DNA from 3 places in the Paraburkholderia sp. EG286B genome. Region 3 is predicted to be linked to each of the others. Evidence: predicted binding sites of a transcription regulator. Region 3 holds the regulator's gene; each other region holds the start of a gene.
What was found. The regulator HrcA, encoded in region 3, represses chaperone genes, less so after heat shock. The targets are predictions, from matches to a motif close to TTAGCACTCNNNNNNNNNGAGTGCTAA.
Positions count from the first base shown of each region.

Region 1: a site for HrcA is predicted at 4,744-4,770, ahead of groES (co-chaperone GroES). Genes of this name have one in related genera too.
Region 2: a site for HrcA is predicted at 3,317-3,343, ahead of rpoH (RNA polymerase sigma factor RpoH). Genes of this name have one in related genera too.

Region 1 is NZ_JBFRCF010000015.1:197,383-204,297, forward strand. Features, by position in the region: gene AB4Y42_RS29365 (GtrA family protein) at 1-48, opposite strand, end outside; gene AB4Y42_RS29370 (hypothetical protein) at 45-305, opposite strand; gene AB4Y42_RS29375 (IS481 family transposase) at 841-1,878, shown strand; gene AB4Y42_RS29380 (TAXI family TRAP transporter solute-binding subunit) at 2,014-3,102, opposite strand; gene AB4Y42_RS29385 (hypothetical protein) at 3,163-4,005, opposite strand; gene groES (co-chaperone GroES) at 4,864-5,154, shown strand; gene groL (chaperonin GroEL) at 5,199-6,839, shown strand.
Region 2 is NZ_JBFRCF010000012.1:182,092-189,006, forward strand. Features, by position in the region: gene ybiB (DNA-binding protein YbiB) at 1-66, shown strand, start outside; gene leuA (2-isopropylmalate synthase) at 651-2,297, shown strand; gene AB4Y42_RS25720 (nuclear transport factor 2 family protein) at 2,439-2,822, opposite strand; gene rpoH (RNA polymerase sigma factor RpoH) at 3,399-4,334, shown strand; gene cydP (cytochrome oxidase putative small subunit CydP) at 4,523-4,825, shown strand; gene AB4Y42_RS25735 (cytochrome ubiquinol oxidase subunit I) at 4,812-6,398, shown strand; gene cydB (cytochrome d ubiquinol oxidase subunit II) at 6,436-6,915, shown strand, end outside.
Region 3 is NZ_JBFRCF010000015.1:61,137-68,051, forward strand. Features, by position in the region: gene glnE (bifunctional [glutamate--ammonia ligase]-adenylyl-L-tyrosine phosphorylase/[glutamate--ammonia-ligase] adenylyltransferase) at 1-1,611, shown strand, start outside; gene recN (DNA repair protein RecN) at 1,667-3,346, opposite strand; gene AB4Y42_RS28835 (NAD kinase) at 3,443-4,354, opposite strand; gene hrcA (heat-inducible transcriptional repressor HrcA) at 4,616-5,635, shown strand; gene hemH (ferrochelatase) at 5,833-6,900, shown strand.

The sequences.
Region 1 (6,915 bases), 140 kb from region 3:
CACGAGCCGCGAGCGGCTCAGTGACATGCTAGCAGCGGTGCTGCTCATAGCGTACTCCTCTTGAACGCCGCGCAGGGCAGCGCGCGGATGACAAGCGTGTACTCGGCACGGGAACCGCTCGCCTTACCACGCACGACGCCGGCTTTCCAGTTCATCGCGACGAAGTGATCGCAATGGCCCCAGAAAGCAGGCATCGGGATGCTGATGATGTGTGCTCGCCGGACAAAGGAATAACGGTCGACGCATGTTAAGCAAACTGCCCCGGAACCACCGTTCGCCGGAGCACAAAGCTCGCCTTCTTGCATACGCGCTCATCCTTGTCGGCCGCGTCTTGAATACGTGCAGCGTCAGATTCGAACGGGATGCGTATTCAGGAAAAGCGATGCGTGGCGACGCAGACCCGAGAGGCGAGCGAATACGCGGCGATTTCGTGGTCAGCGCGCAGTATTTCTATCGCATCCGTGAGCGGAGCTGCGTTACGTGGCGGAACAAGCCTGTCATTTGTCGGGACGCAGGTGATCGCGACTGTGCCTGCGGCGAAAGCAGCACCGCGGGGCCGCTGCCAAACGCTCTAACCGGTAGCGGGTCGATAGGGATGGGGGTATGCTGACTGCATAGCTGAAAGTGATTCCGGAGCGACGACCAGTGAACATGGCGTCTATCGCTCTCGCGAACAAGAAGGATCGCATTTCAGATATACGAGATCGCGACTCGGATGCGCATCATTTGCTCTGGACTAGACTAAATCTGACAGTGGTTGGTTTCGCATGCTGGCGCGCGTTGGCGCGGAGGGCGTAGCCCGTAGCGGCAATGCGCGCCGCGAACAGCAAGGAGTCCGCCATGACTCAGGAGCAGAAGGTAACTCGTGCCAAGGTCGGCATACTTGAGTTGGCCCGGCAGCTCGGCAACGTCAGCCAGGCCTGTCGCGTGATGGGTTACTCGCGCGACAGCTTCTACCGATTTAAGGAACTGTACGATCGAGGCGGTGAGGCTGCGCTGCAGGAGATTTCCCATCACCGGCCGTTGCTCAAGAACCGCGTAGATCCGCAGATCGAGGCCGCCGTTGTCGAGCTGGCCCTCGAATTGCCAGCCTATGGCCAGATCCGTATCGCCAACGAAGTCCTCAAACGACATGCCCTGTCCGTTTCGCCCCAAGGCGTCCGTAGCATCTGGTTGCGCCACGATCTGGAGACCATGTCGAAGCGCCTGAAGGCCCTGGAAGCCAAATCCGCCCAGGAGGGTTTGGTGTTGACCGAGGCGCAGCTCGTCGCGCTCGAACGCGCCAAGCACGAGAAGGAAGTGCACGGCGAATTCGAGTCAGAGTGTCCAGGCTACTGCGGCGCGCAGGATACGTTCTATGTCGGCAACCTCAAGGGCGTAGGCCGTGTCTACCAGCAGACTTTCGTCGACACCTACTCGAAAGTTGCATTCGCCAAGCTCTATGATCGCAAGACGCCCTTGCCGGCGGCGGACCTGCTCAACGATCGCGTGGTCCCGTTCTTCGACGGCTTCGGCATCCCGCTGCTACGCGTGCTGACAGACCGCGGCACCGAATACTGCGGCACCCCCGAGCATCACGAATACGAGCTGTACCTGGCTTTGGAAGACATCGACCATACCCGAACGACGGCCAAGTCGCCGCAAACCAACGGGATCGTCGAGCGACTGCACAAGACCATGCTCAACGAGTTCTACCGCATCGCCTTCCGCAAGAAGATCTACGAATCGATCGCCACCTTGCAGACGGACCTTGATGCGTGGCTCGACCAGTACAACAATGAACGGGAGCATCAGGGACGGTGGTGTTACGGCAAGACGCCGATGCGCACCTTTCTCGATTCGCTGGAACTCGCCAAGGAGAAACTCATTCCCCATTGACCGCTTCCTCTCTATCGGCCCGACTACCTGTCAGATCGAGTCCCGGCTAATACACATCATTGGAGCACTTAGGTCGTCGCGCGGTTGGATGTGCGCGGTCCGCGGCCTGGTGGAAGATGTCCGTTCCGTGTCAAATTACTTGCAAAGCAGCAGCAAGCGCTCCTGGTCCGAACACGGCCGTGCATTGACTTGTGCCGTGGCGGCGGCGCGTGGCGGCGCGGCCGCCTGCATCGCGGCGCGATGCGCGAAACAGGTCTTCAGACGTCGCTCAACAGGCGGGTAGTACTGCCAGCCTTTGCCGAGGCCCGGCAGTTCGAGCTTCACCTGCTTCCACTTCGGATGGCCGTGCTCCTGCAGGTTGTCGAAGTTCGCGCAGAGCGAATCGGCAAAACGCTTCAGGTTGCCGACCGTATCACGCAGGTTGTAGTCATAGGTGACGAGAAAGGCCTTGACCGTCCACGTCGGCACGTCTTCCTTGAGCCAGTTCGGGTAGCTCGACACGTGGATCGTCGCGGGGTAGTAAGTCTGCTTCGCGCGCGCCGTTTCCGGCGCGTTCGGATCGACGCGCAGGAAGCGGATCTGCTGCAGCAGTTCGGGGTTCATGTCGGTGAAGAGCTTGGCGGGTTGCCCGGCAACGATGATAGCGACATCGATCTTCTTGACGATGAGCGCAGCAAGTGCGTCCTCGTTGCTCAGGTGCTGCGCGTACTGCTCCGGAATCGGCTGGCCGAACATGAGTCGGTACAGCGTCGTCGCCGACTGCGCGGTGCCGCTGCCGATCAGCCCGACGCTCATTACCTTGTCCTTGATCTCGTTGATCGTCTTCATCGGTGAGTCGTTACGCACCACGAAGTAAATCTCTTCGTCGTAGAGCGGCATGATGAGCCGCAGCGGCCGTATCAGCGTGCCGGCCTCTTCGTTGCCGGAATTGGCCATGTCGACGTAGGCCTGGTAGACGTCGGACTGCACGAGCGCGAGCTTCACGCCGGGCTCGAAACGCATACGCTGCACGTTTTCGGCCGAGCCTTTCGATGGGATCACTTCGAGATCGATGCCCGCCGGCTGCGCGACCCATTTCGCGAGGTCCTGGCCGATCTGAATGTAGGTGCCGCGCTCCTGGCCGGTCACGATCTTGTAGTTCGCGTCTGCGGCAGCGGCGAGCGCGAGTGTCGAAAAGAGCAGGGCAATCAGCGCCGCCAGTCCTGCGAGCATCGTTTTCAGCATGGTCTCTCTCCCGCCTTGGATACGTTCTACGGCAGACTTCGATTTAATCTGTAATCGTTTTCAATGCGTGCCTTCGGAGGATGGGCTGTCCTTCCACCCAAGTTGGCGAATCGCGCGCTCCTGGGTATCGACGCCGTCGTCGTTGCTGCCAGGGACGGTGGCGCCGGCGGCAGCGGATTGATTCGCAGCTGCCGACGTGACGCTCGTATCCGCACTTTCGACGTCCGTTGGACGTCCGTTAGCTGGCGTGCTGGTCGCGCTCGGCAGCGGGGGAGGTGACGCGACTGTGGCCGGGGCGTTCGGCGCGGCCGGCGCGGTGGCGCCCCAATCCCGCGACGACGGCAGCGGAACGCTGCTTGCATCGCGCGGCCGCGGCACAGCCGCGTCCGATTGGGCGGGGCCGTTCGGCGTACGTAGCGGCGACCAGCCCGTCGCGAGGATGGCGCGCTCCATCAGCGAGCGCGCGCGCAGGCTGCCCGGATCAATCGCGAGCGCCTCCGATGCCTGTTCTCGCACGCAATCCCAGGCACGTTCCGAGGCACATCGGTCCGCGCTTTGCAGCGCGTTATCGCAGCGTTGCTCCGCTGGTGCGCTGTAGCGCTGTATCTCGCGCGCCGCCTGATTGTTCGCGCCACGTGGAAGTGTGGCATTCGTGTTTAGCAAGCTTTTCTCGGCGAGGCTCGCGCGCGTGGCACGAACTTCTCTTTCCTGGCCGCGCCTTTCGCCGTACAGCAGAAACGCAGCGTATGCGATTGCTACAATGAACCAGGCGAGCAAAACGCCCTTCACGAAGAGCCCTTTACCGGTGCGCCAGAACGGGCGGTGTTCCTTGAGTTGATAGTGGTGCAAATAGTCTGCGTGCACCGACGGGCGATGGAATGCGGCCGCGCCGGCAAGCGACACCTTTGCAACGGCAGGCATAGGCGCTGCCGCGGAACCGATGACTCTCAAGGTGGCTTTCGGGCGCGCGTGCGCAGGCGCGTCGAGCGGGCGATCCGTGCCGCAGTAAGGACAGGAATCGGCGTACTGATAGAGCGTCCCGCCACAGAACTTGCATGGTGTGGGGAAACTCTGGTTGCGAGTCATCTGAACTGACATGCTGTCGTTCCACCGTCATGGCGACGCCATTTCGGCATGTTCAGGATCGTCGTTGAAGCGATCGGCGAAGCCTCGCGGAACCCACGATCTGCATGCGCAGGAGAGCGGCGGTGCCTGACGGGGCGCAGCCGCTCGAAAGATCATATGAGTGATTTTCCGTTCATCCGTTAATTGCCGGTGTTGCCTACCGCACATATGCGCTGCCTGCGAGCAGTAGGGCGCCAACAAACCGGTTGTGTGTATAAATCGCACCGGATCATGGCAAGATCGGGGATTTCCCCGAGAGGCGTCCCGGATGACTCGGGAGGCCGGGGCCCGCTTGCTGGACGCCGTTGCTTCCAGCGTCATGCGGTTTCTTGTCGGATAGGGTATTGAGTTCATCTATCCTATTGTTTATATTGAAGAATATTTTTATATGGCACTTAAATCCGACATCCAATGGTTCTAACCTGAACTAGGAGAAGTGCCTCCGGGGTCGAACCAATCTCAACGGAAATTCCCCATTCCGCCCCTTCTTGAATTTGTCACTCCCCGTCCATATAATTAGCACTCACCGCATGAGAGTGCTAACAACTCTGGTGCTAACAACATCTCTGGCTGGCGGCTACCGGCAGCCAGGTTTTCTTGAGTCGCTTCAAGTCCTAATCAAGAGAGGATCTATCCATGAACCTTCGTCCTTTGCATGATCGCGTGATCGTCAAGCGCCTGGATCAAGAAACCAAGACCGCTTCGGGCATCGTGATCCCGGACGCAGCGGCAGAAAAGCCGGATCAAGGCGAAGTCCTGGCCATCGGCCCGGGCAAGCGCGACGACAAGGGCGCCCTGATCGCGCTCGACGTGAAGGTCGGCGATCGCGTTCTGTTCGGCAAGTACGCTGGCCAGACCGTCAAGGTCGATGGCAACGAACTGCTCGTGATGCGCGAAGAAGACATCATGGCCGTGGTGAACAAGTAAGTTCATTCCACCGCTCACTATTCAAGAATTCAAGGAGTTAGAAGATGGCAGCTAAAGACGTCGTGTTCGGCGATTCCGCCCGTTCCAAGATGGTTGAAGGCGTGAACATTCTCGCCAACGCAGTGAAGGTCACGCTGGGTCCGAAGGGCCGCAACGTGGTGCTCGAGCGCTCGTTCGGCGGCCCGACGGTCACCAAGGACGGTGTCTCGGTCGCAAAGGAAATCGAGCTCAAGGACAAGCTCCAGAACATGGGCGCGCAAATGGTCAAGGAAGTGGCTTCCAAGACCAGCGACAACGCCGGTGACGGCACGACGACGGCTACGGTTCTGGCCCAGTCGATCGTCCGCGAAGGCATGAAGTACGTCGCATCGGGCATGAACCCGATGGACCTGAAGCGCGGCATCGACAAGGCCGTCGCAGCAGCAATCGAAGAACTGCGCAAGGTCAGCAAGCCCTGCACGACCAACAAGGAAATCGCTCAAGTCGGCTCGATCTCGGCAAACAGCGACACGTCGATCGGCGACCGTATCGCTGAAGCGATGGACAAGGTTGGCAAGGAAGGCGTGATCACCGTCGAAGACGGCAAGTCGCTGCAAGACGAGCTGGAAGTCGTCGAAGGTATGCAGTTCGACCGCGGCTACCTCTCGCCGTACTTCATCAACAACCCGGACAAGCAAGTCGCCGTGCTGGAAAGCCCGTTCGTCCTGCTGTTCGACAAGAAGATCTCGAACATCCGTGATCTGCTGCCGGTTCTGGAACAAGTCGCGAAGGCTGGCCGTCCGCTGCTGATCATCGCTGAAGACGTCGAAGGCGAAGCGCTCGCAACGCTGGTCGTCAACAACATCCGCGGCATCCTGAAGACCGTCGCCGTCAAGGCTCCGGGCTTCGGCGACCGTCGCAAGGCCATGCTGGAAGACATCGCGATCCTGACCGGCGGTCAAGTCATCGCGGAAGAAACCGGCCTCACGCTCGAAAAGGCAACGCTGGCCGAACTCGGTCAAGCCAAGCGCATCGAAGTGGGCAAGGAAAACACGACGATCATCGACGGCGCAGGCGAAGCCGTGAACATCGAAGCGCGCGTGAAGCAAATCCGCACGCAGATCGAAGAAGCGACGTCGGACTACGACCGTGAAAAGCTGCAAGAGCGCGTTGCCAAGCTGGCAGGCGGCGTGGCAGTGATCAAGGTTGGCGCTGCGACCGAAGTCGAAATGAAGGAAAAGAAGGCACGCGTGGAAGACGCGCTGCACGCAACCCGCGCTGCCGTTGAAGAAGGCATCGTCCCGGGCGGCGGCGTTGCGCTGATCCGTGCACGCACGGCAATCGCCAGCGTGAAGGGCGCCAACGCAGACCAGGACGCAGGCATCAAGATCGTCCTGCGCGCAATGGAAGAGCCGCTGCGCCAGATCGTCACGAACGGCGGCGAAGAAGCTTCGGTCGTCGTGGCAGCAGTTGCTGCTGGTCAAGGCAACTACGGCTACAACGCAGCGACCGGCGAGTACGTCGACATGGTCGAAGCTGGCGTGGTCGACCCGACGAAGGTCACGCGCACCGCGCTGCAAAACGCAGCTTCGGTTGCTGGCCTGCTTCTGACGACGGACGCAGCTGTTGCTGAAGTGCCGAAGGAAGATGCTCCGATGCCTGGCGGCATGCCCGGCGGCATGGGCGGCATGGGCATGGACATGTAATTGCGATCCGGAGTTGGTGCTTCAGCTGTCGACCAGAGTTAGCGCTTCAGCGCTTACTTTGGTCCCATGCAAAGCT
Region 2 (6,915 bases), on a different contig from region 3:
GAAGCGCCGGTGCCTGAGGCGATCACGCGCCAGATCGAGACGATCAAGCGCATCGCGAAGCGCTGACGATCGAACCTGAAACACGTCGCGCAAGCCGCTGAAAGCCATGCGGGGGGGCGACCCGCGCGCTCCGCCACAAGCGCATCGGCACGCTTCGTCGGCCATCTCCACGCATCTTCACGCGGTCAATCTGCAAATTCGCTGTTGACACACGCATCCGCCCTGATTTACATTGGACGAATGCGTTCCTACCCGAACACCCTCCGAATTACCCTCGGCCGACTATCGGCCCTATCGCTACGCCTGGCCTAAAGCTGGTGTAGCGCCGCAACGACCTCCTCCTCCGGTCACCGCGGTCCTCCCAAAGCAGTTCTCGCAGTACCCCAAATCCGCTGTATCTCTACAACTTGTCGTCTGCATTCGTCCGCTTACCGTTCGGACGAGTCGCGAGGTCAAAATGCACGTTGCATGGGCATCGTTCACGTCCGCTTTCGCCGCGCCGGTTACCGCCGTCACCGTGGCCGTCTTCTTCGCGTCCGAGGTTGCCGCCCGTACGCGTGAAGTTTCGCCCATCGTGCTCCGTCGCCAGCCCGCCAACCGCCCGCTGCCGACCGCCATCGCAAACGACACCATGAAGAACGAGGCTCGTCATGTTGCGTAATCCCGCCGAGAAGTACCGCCCCTTCCCCGCCATCCGTTTGAACGGCCGCAAATGGCCGACGCGCACCGTCGAGCGCGCGCCGATCTGGATGAGCACCGACCTGCGCGACGGCAACCAGTCGTTGATCGAGCCGATGAGCATCGAGCAGAAGACCGAATTCTTCGAAATGCTCGTCGCGATCGGCTTCAAGGAAATCGAAGTCGGCTTTCCGTCCGCTTCGCAGACCGACTTCGATTTCGTGCGCAAGCTGATCGACGAAAAGCGCATTCCCGACGACGTGACGATCGAAGTGCTCGTGCAGTCGCGCGAAGAATTGATCGCGCGCACGTTCGAAGCGCTCGAAGGCGTGCCGCGCGCCATCGTCCACCTCTACAACGCGATCTGCCCGTCGTTCCGCAAGATCGTGTTCGGCCAGTCGAAGGAGGAAGTAAAAGCACTCGCAGTCGAAGGCACGCGCATCATCCGCGAACATGCCGATAAAAACCCGCAAACGCACTGGACTTACCAGTATTCGCCGGAAACCTTCAGCATGACCGAGCTGACTTTCGCGCGCGAAGTCTGCGACGCCGTGGCCCAGACGTGGCGCCCGACGCGCGATCACAAGATGATCGTGAATCTCCCGGCGACCGTCGAAGCGGCGATGCCCAACGTCTACGCCGACCAGATCGAGTGGATGGACCGCAATCTCGCGTACCGCGACAGCATCGTGCTGTCGGTGCATCCGCACAACGACCGCGGCACGGCGGTGGCCGCCGCCGAAATGGCGCTGCTCGCGGGCGCGGACCGGATCGAAGGCTGCCTCTTCGGCAACGGCGAGCGCACCGGCAACGTCGATCTCGTCACGCTCGCGATGAACCTCTACACCCAGGGCATCGACCCGGGCCTCGACTTCTCCGACATCGACGCCGTGCGCCGCGTGGTCGAGCGCTGCAACCAGTTGCCCGTGCATCCGCGCCATCCGTACGCGGGCGACCTCGTGTTCACCGCGTTTTCGGGCTCCCACCAGGACGCGATCCGCAAGGGCTTCGCGCAGCAGCAGCCCGACGCCGTCTGGGAAGTGCCCTATCTCCCGATCGATCCCGCCGATCTTGGCCGCAGCTATGACGCGGTGATCCGCGTGAACAGCCAGTCGGGCAAGGGTGGTGCGACCTATCTGCTCGAGCGCGGCATGGGCTTCACGCCGCCGCGCCGCGTGCAGATCGAGTTCAGCCACGCCGTGCAGACCGTCGCCGATACGTCGGGTGAAGAGATCACGGGCGACGCGGTCTGCGCACTCTTCGCGCGTGAGTACTTAGAAACGCGCGGGCCGGCTGTCAACGCCGGTTCGGGTCGTGTGCGCTGGGAAGGCCGTGAAGTGGCCATGCCGGCTGCCGCGAGCATCGACGAGGCGCATGCGCAAGCCGTCGCCGCCGCCATCGCGGCAATGGCCAGTGAGCACATTGAAATCACGTCGTTCGAGACCGAGCGCACGTCGCAGGGCGGCACAGCAGTGTTCGTCGGCGCACGCGTAGGCGGCCAGCCGCTGCGCCACGGTGTTGGCGTGGGCGAAGACGCGGCCCACGCGTGCGTCGCGGCAGTCGTCAGCGCGGTGAATCGCGCAGTCTGGCCGCAAGTGGATCGGCGCGCAGCGGCCTGACACCTTCCGCGCGCGGTGCGCGAAGCAGTTTGAGTTTGAGCAGGGAAATCGGCGGCATTGTTGAGCGCCGGCGGCAAAACGGGCCGCCGGCGTGCGCCTGAAGCGCCTACGCGGCGTTTCAGCGAGTGGACTTACCGGTCGTCACTCGATCGCGCAACGCGTCGCCTGCCATGCGAGCAGACGCCAGTGGCCCCCTTCCTGCGTCTGGATCGCCGTATAGGCAATCGGAAAGAGCAGCGCACCGTTGTTCGCTTCCATCTCGATGAGCACGCGGCCGGAGACCACGCAGGCCTCGTTGCTCGCGTGCAGCACATCCTGCGACTGGATCTCGATCTGGCGGTAGCGGCGGCGGCCCGCCGTGATCGCCTCGATGAACTGCTGCTTGGTCTCGCGTTTGCCGTTGGTGTGCACGAAGGTCGCGTGATCGGACAGCAACTGGTCCAGCGACGTGCCGTCGCCGTCGACCATCGCGCGAAAGCGCTCGCGCTCAAGTCCGCGAATCGCATCGATTAGTTTTGCCGCCATCGCTCGAGCCCCTTGCGCGTCGGTCCGCGCCTGAGCGCAGATCTACGCCGAAGATTTTCTGCATACGTCTGGCTGAAATTTATACCAGGTTTTGGCGCAAGGATACTTGCGATCAAAGACATCGCCTCCATGTATGGGGCACACGCCACGCGCCCGGTGAAAACCGCGCGTGGCGTCAGCGACATCCCGGCGGCCGCGCCCGGATGTCGCAGCGCAGCACTTTCGTCTTTGTCCGATGTCTATTTGTCAGATTCCGTGGCAAGGTCCAGGCGCTCCGCGGTCCTTCGAGCGTCGCTGATTCCACCCTTTATTTCCTGCGCCCTCGCTCTGGACTACTGCCCTGTTCTAGAGTGTTCCTTCGGCCTGGCCCTGTGCGGGCCTGCGCCGGGCGCCAGGCCCCGCCCCTGCTTGACGGCCGGCGTTTAGTGTAATCTATCGATACAACCATTTCGATAGGAATCAAGGAACCTTGAAGCCCCTACAGACTCCAAGTATTAGCACTCGGGGATTCAGAGTGCTAACATCCACCGTGGAGTCGGTGTCTGACTTTTGCAAGATTCCTGAGGAGTTCGCTACGTGAGCAACGCAATGACCATGACCCTTCCGAGTACGCTGAGCCCGTCGTCGGCCAAGGCCGGGGGCTCATTGGCGCTCGCGAATGCTTCCCTGTTGCCCGGCCAGTTGGGCAACATCGACGCTTATATTCAGGCCGTGAACCGGATCCCGATGCTGACGCCACAAGAAGAGCGTCAGTTCGCGACCGAGTTTCGCGAGCAGAACAATCTTGAAGGCGCGCGCCGCCTGGTGCTGTCGCACCTGCGCCTCGTGGTGTCGATCGCGCGCAATTATCTCGGTTACGGCCTGCCGCACGCCGACCTGATCCAGGAAGGCAACATCGGCCTGATGAAGGCCGTGAAGCGCTTCGACCCCGAGCAGAACGTGCGCCTCGTGTCGTACGCCATGCACTGGATCAAGGCCGAGATCCACGAGTACATCCTGCGCAACTGGCGCATGGTGAAGGTCGCCACAACCAAGGCGCAGCGCAAGCTGTTCTTCAACCTGCGCAGCCACAAGCAGGGCCTGCAGTCGTTCACGCCGGAAGAAATCGACGGCCTCGCGCAGGAACTGAACGTGAAGCGCGAAGAGGTCGTGGAAATGGAAACGCGCCTCTCGGGCGCCGACATCGCGCTCGAAGGCCAGACCGAAGACGGCGAGGAGTCGTTCGCCCCGATCGCCTGGCTCGCCGACTCGCACAGCGAGCCGAGCGCCGTGCTCGCCGCACGTTCGCGCGACCGCCTGCAGTCGGACGGCATTGCGAGCGCGCTGGAAGCGCTCGACGCACGCAGCCGCCGCATCATCGAGGCGCGCTGGCTCAACGTGGACGACGACGGTTCGGGCGGCTCGACCCTGCACGAACTGGCCGACGAGTTCGGCGTTTCGGCCGAGCGCATTCGCCAGATCGAGGCGAGCGCCATGAAGAAGATGCGCACCGCGCTCGCCGACTACGCGTAAGCGTCGCCAGGTCTTCACGCCACACCGAAAACCCCGTTCCCGCGAACGGGGTTTTTCTTTTGCGCGCCCCGCAAGCTGCGCACCTTCGTACCGGCCTCGCTGATTCCACCCTAAGATGATTTCGAGGTGGTGAGCCAGACGCCGCGCCGCGGTCTGGCCTCGTAACGCGTTCGAGGGCACCCGTCGTCATGATCCCGGCATCCGGTCAACGCCAGCGCGCACCGTCGCTGCTGCGCACGCGCATCCTGCAGTGGATGCGCGGCCCCACCTTCGCGCGCGATATTGCCCTCGTTCTCGCCGTCAAGCTCGTCCTCTTGATGGCGCTCAAATACGCGTTCTTCAATCACCCGCAGGCAGAAGACATGCACATGCCGCCTGCCGCTGTCGCGCAGGCCATTCTGGCCGTGCCCGAGTCTACGGCGCTCAAGCCGTCCGCGTCCCAATCCCAGACCATGTCGCCCCCGCGAGGAGACCGTCATGCCCACGATTGAATCGGTGGAACTCTCGCGTCTTCAGTTCGCCATCACCGCGCTCTACCACTTCCTGTTCGTGCCCCTCACGCTCGGCCTCTCGTGGCTGCTCGTCATCATGGAGTCGGTCTATGTGATGACCGGCAAGGAGATCTACAAGGACATGACGCAGTTCTGGGGCAAGCTCTTCGCCATCAATTTCGCGATGGGCGTCACCACCGGCCTCACGATGGAGTTCCAGTTCGGCACCAACTGGTCGTACTACTCGCACTACGTGGGCGACATTTTCGGCGTGCCGCTCGCCGTGGAAGGGCTCGCGGCGTTCTTCCTCGAATCGACCTTTGTCGGGGTGTTCTTCTTCGGCTGGAATCGGCTGTCGAAAGGCGCGCACCTCTTCACCACGTTTCTCGTCGCGCTCGGCTCGAACCTCTCGGCGCTGTGGATTCTCATTGCCAACGGCTGGATGCAGAACCCCGTGGGCGCGTCGTTCAACTACGAAACCATGCGCATGGAACTCACCAGCCTGTTCGCGGTGATCTTCAACCCCGTCGCGCAGGTGAAGTTCGTGCACACGGTTTCGGCCGGCTATGTGACGGCGTCGATGTTCGTGCTCGGCATTTCGTCGTGGTACCTGCTGCGCCGGCGCGACGTCGAGTTCGCCCTGCGCTCGTACGCGATCGCCGCGGGCTTCGGCCTTGCGTCCACGCTATGCGTGCTGATCCTCGGCGACGAATCGGGCTACACCGACGGCGTGGTGCAGCAGGTCAAGCTCGCCGCCATCGAGTCTGAATGGGAGACCGCGCCCGCCCCCGCGCCCTTCACGCTATTCGGTCTGCCTAACCAGAAGGAAGAACGCACCGACTACGCGATCCGCATTCCCTGGCTGATGGGCATCATCGCCACGCGCTCGATCGACACGCCCGTGATCGGCCTGAAAGACCTGATGGGCCGCGCCGAAGTGCGCATCCGCAATGGCATGCTCGCCTACGCCGCGCTGCAAAAGATGAAGGAAGGCACCGCCGACACCGAAACGCGCGACGTGTTCGAGGCACACAAGGCCGATCTCGGCTACGGCCTGCTCTTGAAGCGGTTCACGCCGAACGTGGTCGACGCGACTTCCGAGCAGATCAGGGCTGCGTCGCGAACGGCGATTCCGGCCGTCGCGCCGGTGTTCTGGTCGTTCCGCGTGATGGTGGGTCTCGGCATCCTCTTTCTCGTGACCTTCGTACTCGCCTTCTGGTTCTGTGCGCAGCGCTCGCTGCTCAAGGACAGCCGCCGCTGGTTCCTCGGCTGGGCGCTGGTGGCGATCCCGCTGCCGTGGCTCGCCGCCGAGTTCGGCTGGGTCGTCGCGGAAACCGGCCGCCAGCCGTGGACCATCGCGGAAGTGCTGCCCACGCGTCTTTCGGCTTCGAGCCTCGCACCCGGCGACGTGATGCTGAGCATCGCGGGCTTCGTGATCTTCTACACGCTGCTCTTCATCATCGAGATCACGCTGATGTTCAAGTACGCGCGCCTCGGGCCCTCGTCGCTGCATACCGGCCGCTACTTCCACGAGCAGACGGCCGCGCTGGCCACCGGCGGCAAGGTCTCGTGATCGCTGCACGACACCGAAAGACGCGAGGAAACAGGCCATGGACTACGCAACGCTCAAGTTGATCTGGTGGGTGCTGATCGGCGTGCTGCTGATCGGCTTTGCGCTCACCGACGGCTTCGACATGGGTGCGGCCGTGCTGCTGCCCTTCGTCGGCAAGACCGACGAGGAGCGCCGCATCGTCATCAACGCGGTCGGCGCGACGTGGGAAGGCAACCAGGTCTGGTTCATCACGGCGGGCGGAGCGATGTTCGCCGCGTGGCCGCTCGCCTATGCGGCGTCGTTCTCGGGCTTCTACTTCGCGATGCTGCTCGTGCTGTTTTCGCTGTTTTTCCGTCCCGTGGGCTTCGACTATCGCGGCAAGCGCGTCGATGTGAGATGGCGCCAGGGGTGGGACTGCGGTCTTTTCATCGGCGGCTTCGTGCCCGCGCTCGTGTTCGGCGTGGCGTTCGGCAATCTGCTCCAGGGCGTGCCGTTCGCCTACGACACGGATCTGCGCGTGACGTATCACGGCAGCTTC
Region 3 (6,915 bases):
GGCTTCGCCGATTACGCCGCGCTGATGACGACGCTCGATGGCCACCGCGACAACGTCGAGCGCCAGTTCGTGCAGATCTTCTCCGACAAGATGGGCGGCGAGGGCGGCTGCGGCGCGTCCGAAGACGGCGCGGCGGCATGGGTCTGGAGCGGTGCGCTGATGGAAGAGGGCGCCGAAGACTCGTTGCTCGAACGTCTCGCGGAACTGGGCATCGACGATCCCGCGCCGCTGCTCGCGCGCCTGCGCGGGCTCTGGCAGTCGTCGCGGTACGCGGGGTTGCCCGAGAAGAGCCGCGAGCGCTTCGACAGCGTCGCGCAGCGCGCGCTCGAAGCCGCGCGTACGCTCGAGCCGCGCGAGCGCCGCGGCGACACGCTCGCGCGCATGTTCGACCTGCTCGAAGCCGTGATCCGGCGCGGCGCATATCTCGCGCTGCTCTGCGAATATCCGGATGCGCTCAGCCGTGTGCTCAAGGTGCTGGGCGGCTCGCGCTGGGCGGCGGGCTATCTGATCCGCCATCCGCAACTGCTCGACGAACTGCTCGACGACGAGGCGGTCGCGTCGCCGTTCGACTGGCCCGAGTTCTCGCGCCTGCTGCGCGCACGGCTCGCGGCCGCCGCCGACGTCGAACAGCAGATGGACCTGCTGCGCCACGCGCACCAGGCCGAAGTGTTCCGCATCCTGCTCAACGACCTGGCGGGGCGGCTCTCGGTGGAGCACGTGAGCGACCGGCTCTCCGAGCTTGCCGACGCCGTGCTCGACGTGACCATCGAGACCGTCTGGAAGCAGTTCGCCAAACGCCATCGCGAGGTGCCGCGCTTCGCGGCGATCGCTTACGGCAAGCTGGGCGGCAAGGAACTGGGCTACGCGTCGGACCTCGACATCATCTTCCTGTACGAAGACGAGGACGAGCGCGCCTCGGAGATCTACGCGACCTTCGCGCGCCGCCTCATCACGTGGCTCACCACGGCCACCGGCGCGGGCACGCTGTTCGACGTCGATCTGCGCCTGCGGCCGAACGGCGAGTCGGGCCTGCTCGTGACCGACCTCGACGCGTTCCGCCGCTACCAGTTGCGCGAAGGGGACGCGGCGAACACGGCATGGGTCTGGGAACACCAGGCGCTCACGCGCGCGCGCTTCTCGGCCGGGGACGCGGCCATCGGCAGCGCCTTCGAGGCGATCCGCGTGCAGGTGCTGACCACGCCGCGCGACGCCGCGCCGCTCGCCAGCGAGATCGTGGCGATGCGCCAGCGCGTGGAAGACGGCCACCCGAACCGCACCGAACTCTTCGACCTGAAGCACGACCGCGGCGGCATGGTGGACATCGAGTTTCTCGTCCAGTACTGGGTGCTGCTGCACGCGGCGCAGGACCCCGAGCTGATCCGCAACACGGGCAATATCGCGCTGCTGCGCGAGGTGTCGCGTTTCGGGCTCATGAGCGAGGAGGAGGCCGAGACGATAGGCTCGGCGTACCGGCTGTATCGCAAGCTGCAGCACCAGTTGCGGCTCGACGGCATGGAGAAGGCGCGTGTCGATCCGGCGCGTGTGGAGCGCGAGCGTGAGGCCGTACTGGCGTTGTGGAAGCGCGTGTTCGGGGAGCGGGGGCAGGCGTAGCGCGTGCGCTACGCGTCGATGGCGGGCGCGCCTCACACGTGAGGCGCAGTCCCGCTCAAGCGGCCAGCATCTCCTTCGCATGCCGCCTGGTCGTCGCGGTAATCTCCAGCCCGCCCAGCATGCGCGCGACTTCTTCCACCCGGCCGCCCTTGTCGAGCGGGGTGACGGCCGAGACCGTGCCGCCGTTGCCGTCGCCGGATTTCGCGACCTGGAAGTGGTGATCGCCGCGCGCCGCGACCTGCGGCAAGTGCGTGACGCACAGCACCTGGCGCGCGTGCCCGAGCTGGTGCAGCAAACGCCCCACTACTTCGGCCACGCCGCCGCCAATGCCCGTGTCGACTTCGTCGAAGATCAGGGTGGGCGTGGGGCTCGCCGCGCTCGCGATCACGGCGAGCGCGAGGCTGATACGCGCGAGCTCGCCGCCCGAGGCGATCTTCGCGAGCGGACGCAGCGGCACGCCGGCATGGCCCGCCACCCGGAATTCGATCTGTTCCAGACCGTGCGCGCCGCCGATCGGCTCGCCGGTCGAGCTGCTGCCGAGCGCCACGAGCGCGACTTCGAAGCTGCCGCCCGCCATCGACAGTTCCTGCATGCCTTGCGTGACCGCCGCGCCGAGCGCCTTCGCCGCCTTGGCGCGCGCCTTCGAGAGCTGGCGCGCCTGCGCGAGATAGGCGTCCTGCGCCCTCTGCCCGGCGGCGCGCAGGCCGTCGAGATCGGACGCGGCGTCGAGCGCCGCGAGCTGCTGGCGGCGCGACGCGTGTTCTTCGGGCAGCGTCTCGGCCGGCAGGCGGAACTTGCGCGCCGTCGAATGCAGCGCGTCGAGGCGCCGTTCGACCTGCGCGAGATGTTGCGGATCGAGATCGAGACGCTGCGCGTAGTGCGAGAGCGAGTACGCCGCTTCCTGGATCTGGATCGCGGCCGGTTCGAGCGCGGCGAGCGCGTCGTTCAGCTCGGCGTCGACCTCGGCGAGAGAGCGCAGCTTCGAGACGATCGAGTTCAGCTGCGAGAGCATCGCCTCGTCGGATTCGGATAACGCCGCGAGCGCGCCTTGCACGCCTTCGATCAGGTTGGCCGAGTTCGAAAGCCGCACGTGCTCCGCGTTCACTTCTTCCCATTCGCCCGGCTGCGGCGCGAGCTTGTCGAGCTCGGCGAGCTGCCACGCGAGGCGCTCGCGCTCGAGCTGCAGCTCCCGGTCGCGCGACATGGCGCTTTGCAGGGCGAGACGCGCGTCGCGCGCCTCGCGCCACGCGCGCGTGACGGTGGCGGCGAGATCCGTGAGGCCGGCGTGCGTGTCGAACAGTTCGCGCTGCGCGTCGGGGCGCATGAGTAGCTGGTGCGCATGCTGGCCGTGGATGTCGACGAGCATTTCGCCCAGCTCGCGCAGTTGCGCGAGCGTGGCCGGCGTGCCGTTGATGAAGGCACGCGAGCGCCCGCCGCTGTCCACCACGCGGCGCATCATGACCGTGTGCTCGCCGTCGCCGTTCGTGAGCGCCTGTTCGTCGAGCCAAAGCGCGGCATGCGCGGGCACATCGAACTCGGCGGTGATGTCGGCGCGGGCCTCGCCCGTGCGCACCACGCTCGCGTCGGCGCGTGTGCCGAGCGTGAGGGCGAGGGCGTCGATCAGGATCGACTTGCCCGCACCCGTTTCGCCGGAAAACACAGTGAAGCCGCTGTCGAATTCGAGGTCGAGCGCGGCGACGATCACGAAGTCGCGAATCGAGAGATGGCGAAGCATGGCGTCTGGTTCTGCTTTTTCTGGGTTGGCTTTGATTACCGTGGGACTGCTGGCTGCATGGCAACGGCCGCGCGCGCTTCACGCGAAGACGCGGGGTTAGTCCTCCGGATCGCCCTGCAGCGAAGGGTGCTCGTTCCAGTGCAGCTTCTTGCGCAGCGTGCGGTAGTAGCTGTAGCCGACCGGGTGCAGGAAGGGCACGGTGTGGCGCGAGCGGCGCACCTCGATCACGTCGTTCAGCTCCAGCGCCGTGAACGACTGCATGTCGAAGTTCACGTTGACGTCGCGGCCCGCCACGATCTGGATGCTCACCTTGCAGTCGTCGGGCAGCACGATCGGGCGGTTCGAGAGCGCGTGCGGCGCGATCGGCACGAGCACGATGCCTTGCAGCTGCGGATGCAGGATCGGTCCCTGCGACGAGAGCGCGTAGGCGGTCGAGCCCGTGGGCGTCGCGACGATCAAGCCGTCGGAGCGCTGGTTGTACATGAAGCGGCCATCCACGTTCACGCGCAGTTCGGCCATGCCCGAAAAGCCGCTACGGTTCACGACCACGTCGTTGAAGGCGAGCGCGTGGTAGATCGGGTCGCCGTCGCGCGTGATGCGCGACTCCAGCAGCGAGCGCTCCTCGCGCTCGAACGAGCCCGCGAGCAGTTGCGGCACGACTTCCTGCATCTCGGAGAACGCGATGTCGGTGATGAAGCCGAGCCGCCCGTGGTTGATGCCGATGAGCGGCGTGCGGTAGGGCGCGAGCTGGCGGCCGATGCCGAGCATCGTGCCGTCGCCGCCGAGCACCACGGCCACGTCCGCGCGCGCGCCGATTTCGGCCGGCTGCAGCGCGGGATAGCCTTGCGCGCCGATTTCCTCTGCGGTCTGCGCTTCGAACACGACCTCGAAGCCGCGCTTCGAAATGGTCTGGGCGAGCGCCGTCAGCGGCTCGGCAATGCCTGGCGTATTGCTGCGCCCAACGAGCGCAACCGTCTTGAACTGGCTCTGGATCTTCTGGATCTGCATGCCGGCATTACACCATAGTCAGGTCACGAAAAGAACCTGGCGCCACGCCGGGTGCGGCCCGCCAGGCCTTGCGCGCCGCGCTCTCCAGCCCGAAGCCGGTGACACGGCGATGACAACGCGCCAGGTACTGGGCGATGTGCGGTGCAATCCGCCCGGCGACGGCGGTCGAAACCGGGCCGCCCCGCGCTACGGGCCTGCCCGCCGGGCCCGGCATGGCGGCGTACTCGCGGCCAAAGCGCCATTAGGCTAAAATTTTGAGTCATGCTAGATCCCCGCGCACAAACCCTCCTCAAGACGCTGATCGAGCGCTACATCGCCGAAGGTCAGCCGGTCGGCTCGCGCACGCTGTCGCGCTATTCCGGCCTGGAACTGAGTCCGGCGACGATCCGCAACGTCATGTCGGACCTCGAGGAGCTGGGTCTCGTGTCCAGCCCGCATACCTCGGCCGGGCGTGTGCCCACGCCGCGCGGCTATCGCCTGTTCGTCGACACCATGCTCACCGTCGAGCCCAGCTCCGACGACGACGCGCTCACGCGCGCGGTGAAGACCACGCTGCGCCCCGGCGAACCGCAGAAGGTGGTGGCGGCGGCCGCCAGCGTGCTGTCGAACCTCTCGCAGTTCGCCGGCGTGGTGCTGACGCCCCGGCGCAGCCACGTGTTCAAGCAGATCGAGTTCATGCGCCTGTCCGACAAGCGCATCCTGCTCATCATCGTGACGCCCGAAGGCGACGTGCAGAACCGCATCATGGCGACGCAGCGCGACTTCACGCCTTCCGAGCTCATCGAAGCCTCCAATTACATCAACGCGCACTTCGCGGGCCTGTCGTTCGACGAGGTGCGCCGCCGCCTGCGCGAGGAAATCGACGCGCTGCGCGGCGACATGACCACGCTCATGCACGCGGCCGTGACCGCGAGCACCGAAGAGCCCGAAAGCGGCGATACCCTGCTCATTTCCGGCGAGCGCAACCTGCTCGAAGTGGCCGACCTTTCCTCGGACATGGCGCGCCTGCGCAAGCTCTTCGACGTGTTCGACCAGAAAACCAGTCTCCTGCAGCTGCTCGACGTCTCGAGCCACGCGCAGGGCGTGCAGATTTTCATTGGCGGCGAGTCGCAACTCGTGCCGATCGAGGAAATGAGCGTGGTGACGGCTCCCTACGAGGTGAACGGCAAGATCGTCGGCACCCTCGGCGTGATCGGGCCGACGCGCATGGCTTACAACAGGGTGATTCCGATCGTCGACATCACCGCGCGCCTGCTCTCGCTCACGCTGAGCCAGAACTGAGCGCCGCAGCGGGCATCGGGCACCCCGCGCCTTTCCGACGATCATCCCCGAAAGGCGCGGCGCGCGCCATCGGCCGAATGGCCAACGTGCGGCGAGTCGCTGCGTCGCGGCTGCGGTTTGGCCCGCCAGGACCGCCCGCTATAATGCTTGTTTCATGCAACCGTTGCTGCGCATTCGCGCGGCGCCACTGATCGCCTATGCGTTTCGACCTGGAGCGGCCTTCGCAGTCCGCCGCGGCGCATCGCGTCGCCGTGCTGCTCATCAACCTGGGCACACCGGACGCGCCCACCCCGCGCGCCGTGCGCCGCTATCTCGCGCAGTTTCTTTCCGATCCGCGCGTGGTCGAGATTCCGGCGCCGATCTGGCAGGTCATCCTGCGCGCGCTGATCCTGCCGTTTCGCGGCCGTTCTTCGGCGAAGAAGTACGCGGCGGTCTGGACGCCCGAAGGCTCGCCGCTACGCGTGCACACGCAGAAACAAGCCGACGGCCTGCGCCATCTGCTGCAGATCAACGACTACACGGTCCTCGTCGATTACGCGATGCGCTACGGCACGCCCGACATCCCGGCGATGCTGAACCAGCTCAAGCTGGCGGGCGCGGAACGCATCCTGCTCATGCCGATGTACCCGCAGTACTCGGCGTCGACCACGGCCACGGCGTTCGATGCGGCCTTCGTCGCGCTGCGCCGCATGCGCAATCAGCCGGAAATCCGCACGGTGCGCGGCTATCACGACCATCCGGCGTATATCGCGGCGCTCGCGGCGCAGGTGCACCAGTACTGGCACGCGCACGGCAAACCCAATTTCGCGGCGGGCGACCGGCTCGTGCTGAGTTTTCACGGCGTGCCGAGCCGCACGCTCGATCTGGGCGACCCGTACCACGACCAGTGCCAGCAAACGGCCGCGCTCCTCATGCACGCGCTGGAGCTGACGCCGGTCGAATGCCGGGTGACTTTCCAGTCGCGCTTTGGGCGGGCGCAATGGCTCCAGCCGTACACGGCGCCCACGCTGCGGGAATTGGGCGCCGGCGGCGTGCGGCGGGCGGACGTGTTCTGCCCCGGTTTCACGGCGGACTGCCTGGAAACCATCGAGGAAATCGGCATGGAAGTGCGCGACGAATTCCTGCACGGCGGCGGCAAGGAGTTTCACCGCATTGCGTGCCTGAATGCCTCGCCGGCGTGGATCGCGGCGCTAGGCGAGATTGTTGCGCAGCACCTGCAGGGCTGGCCCGTCCAGGCCGCGGCGCCGGCAGGCGCGGTGGCCTGACCGGGCGAGTCGAGC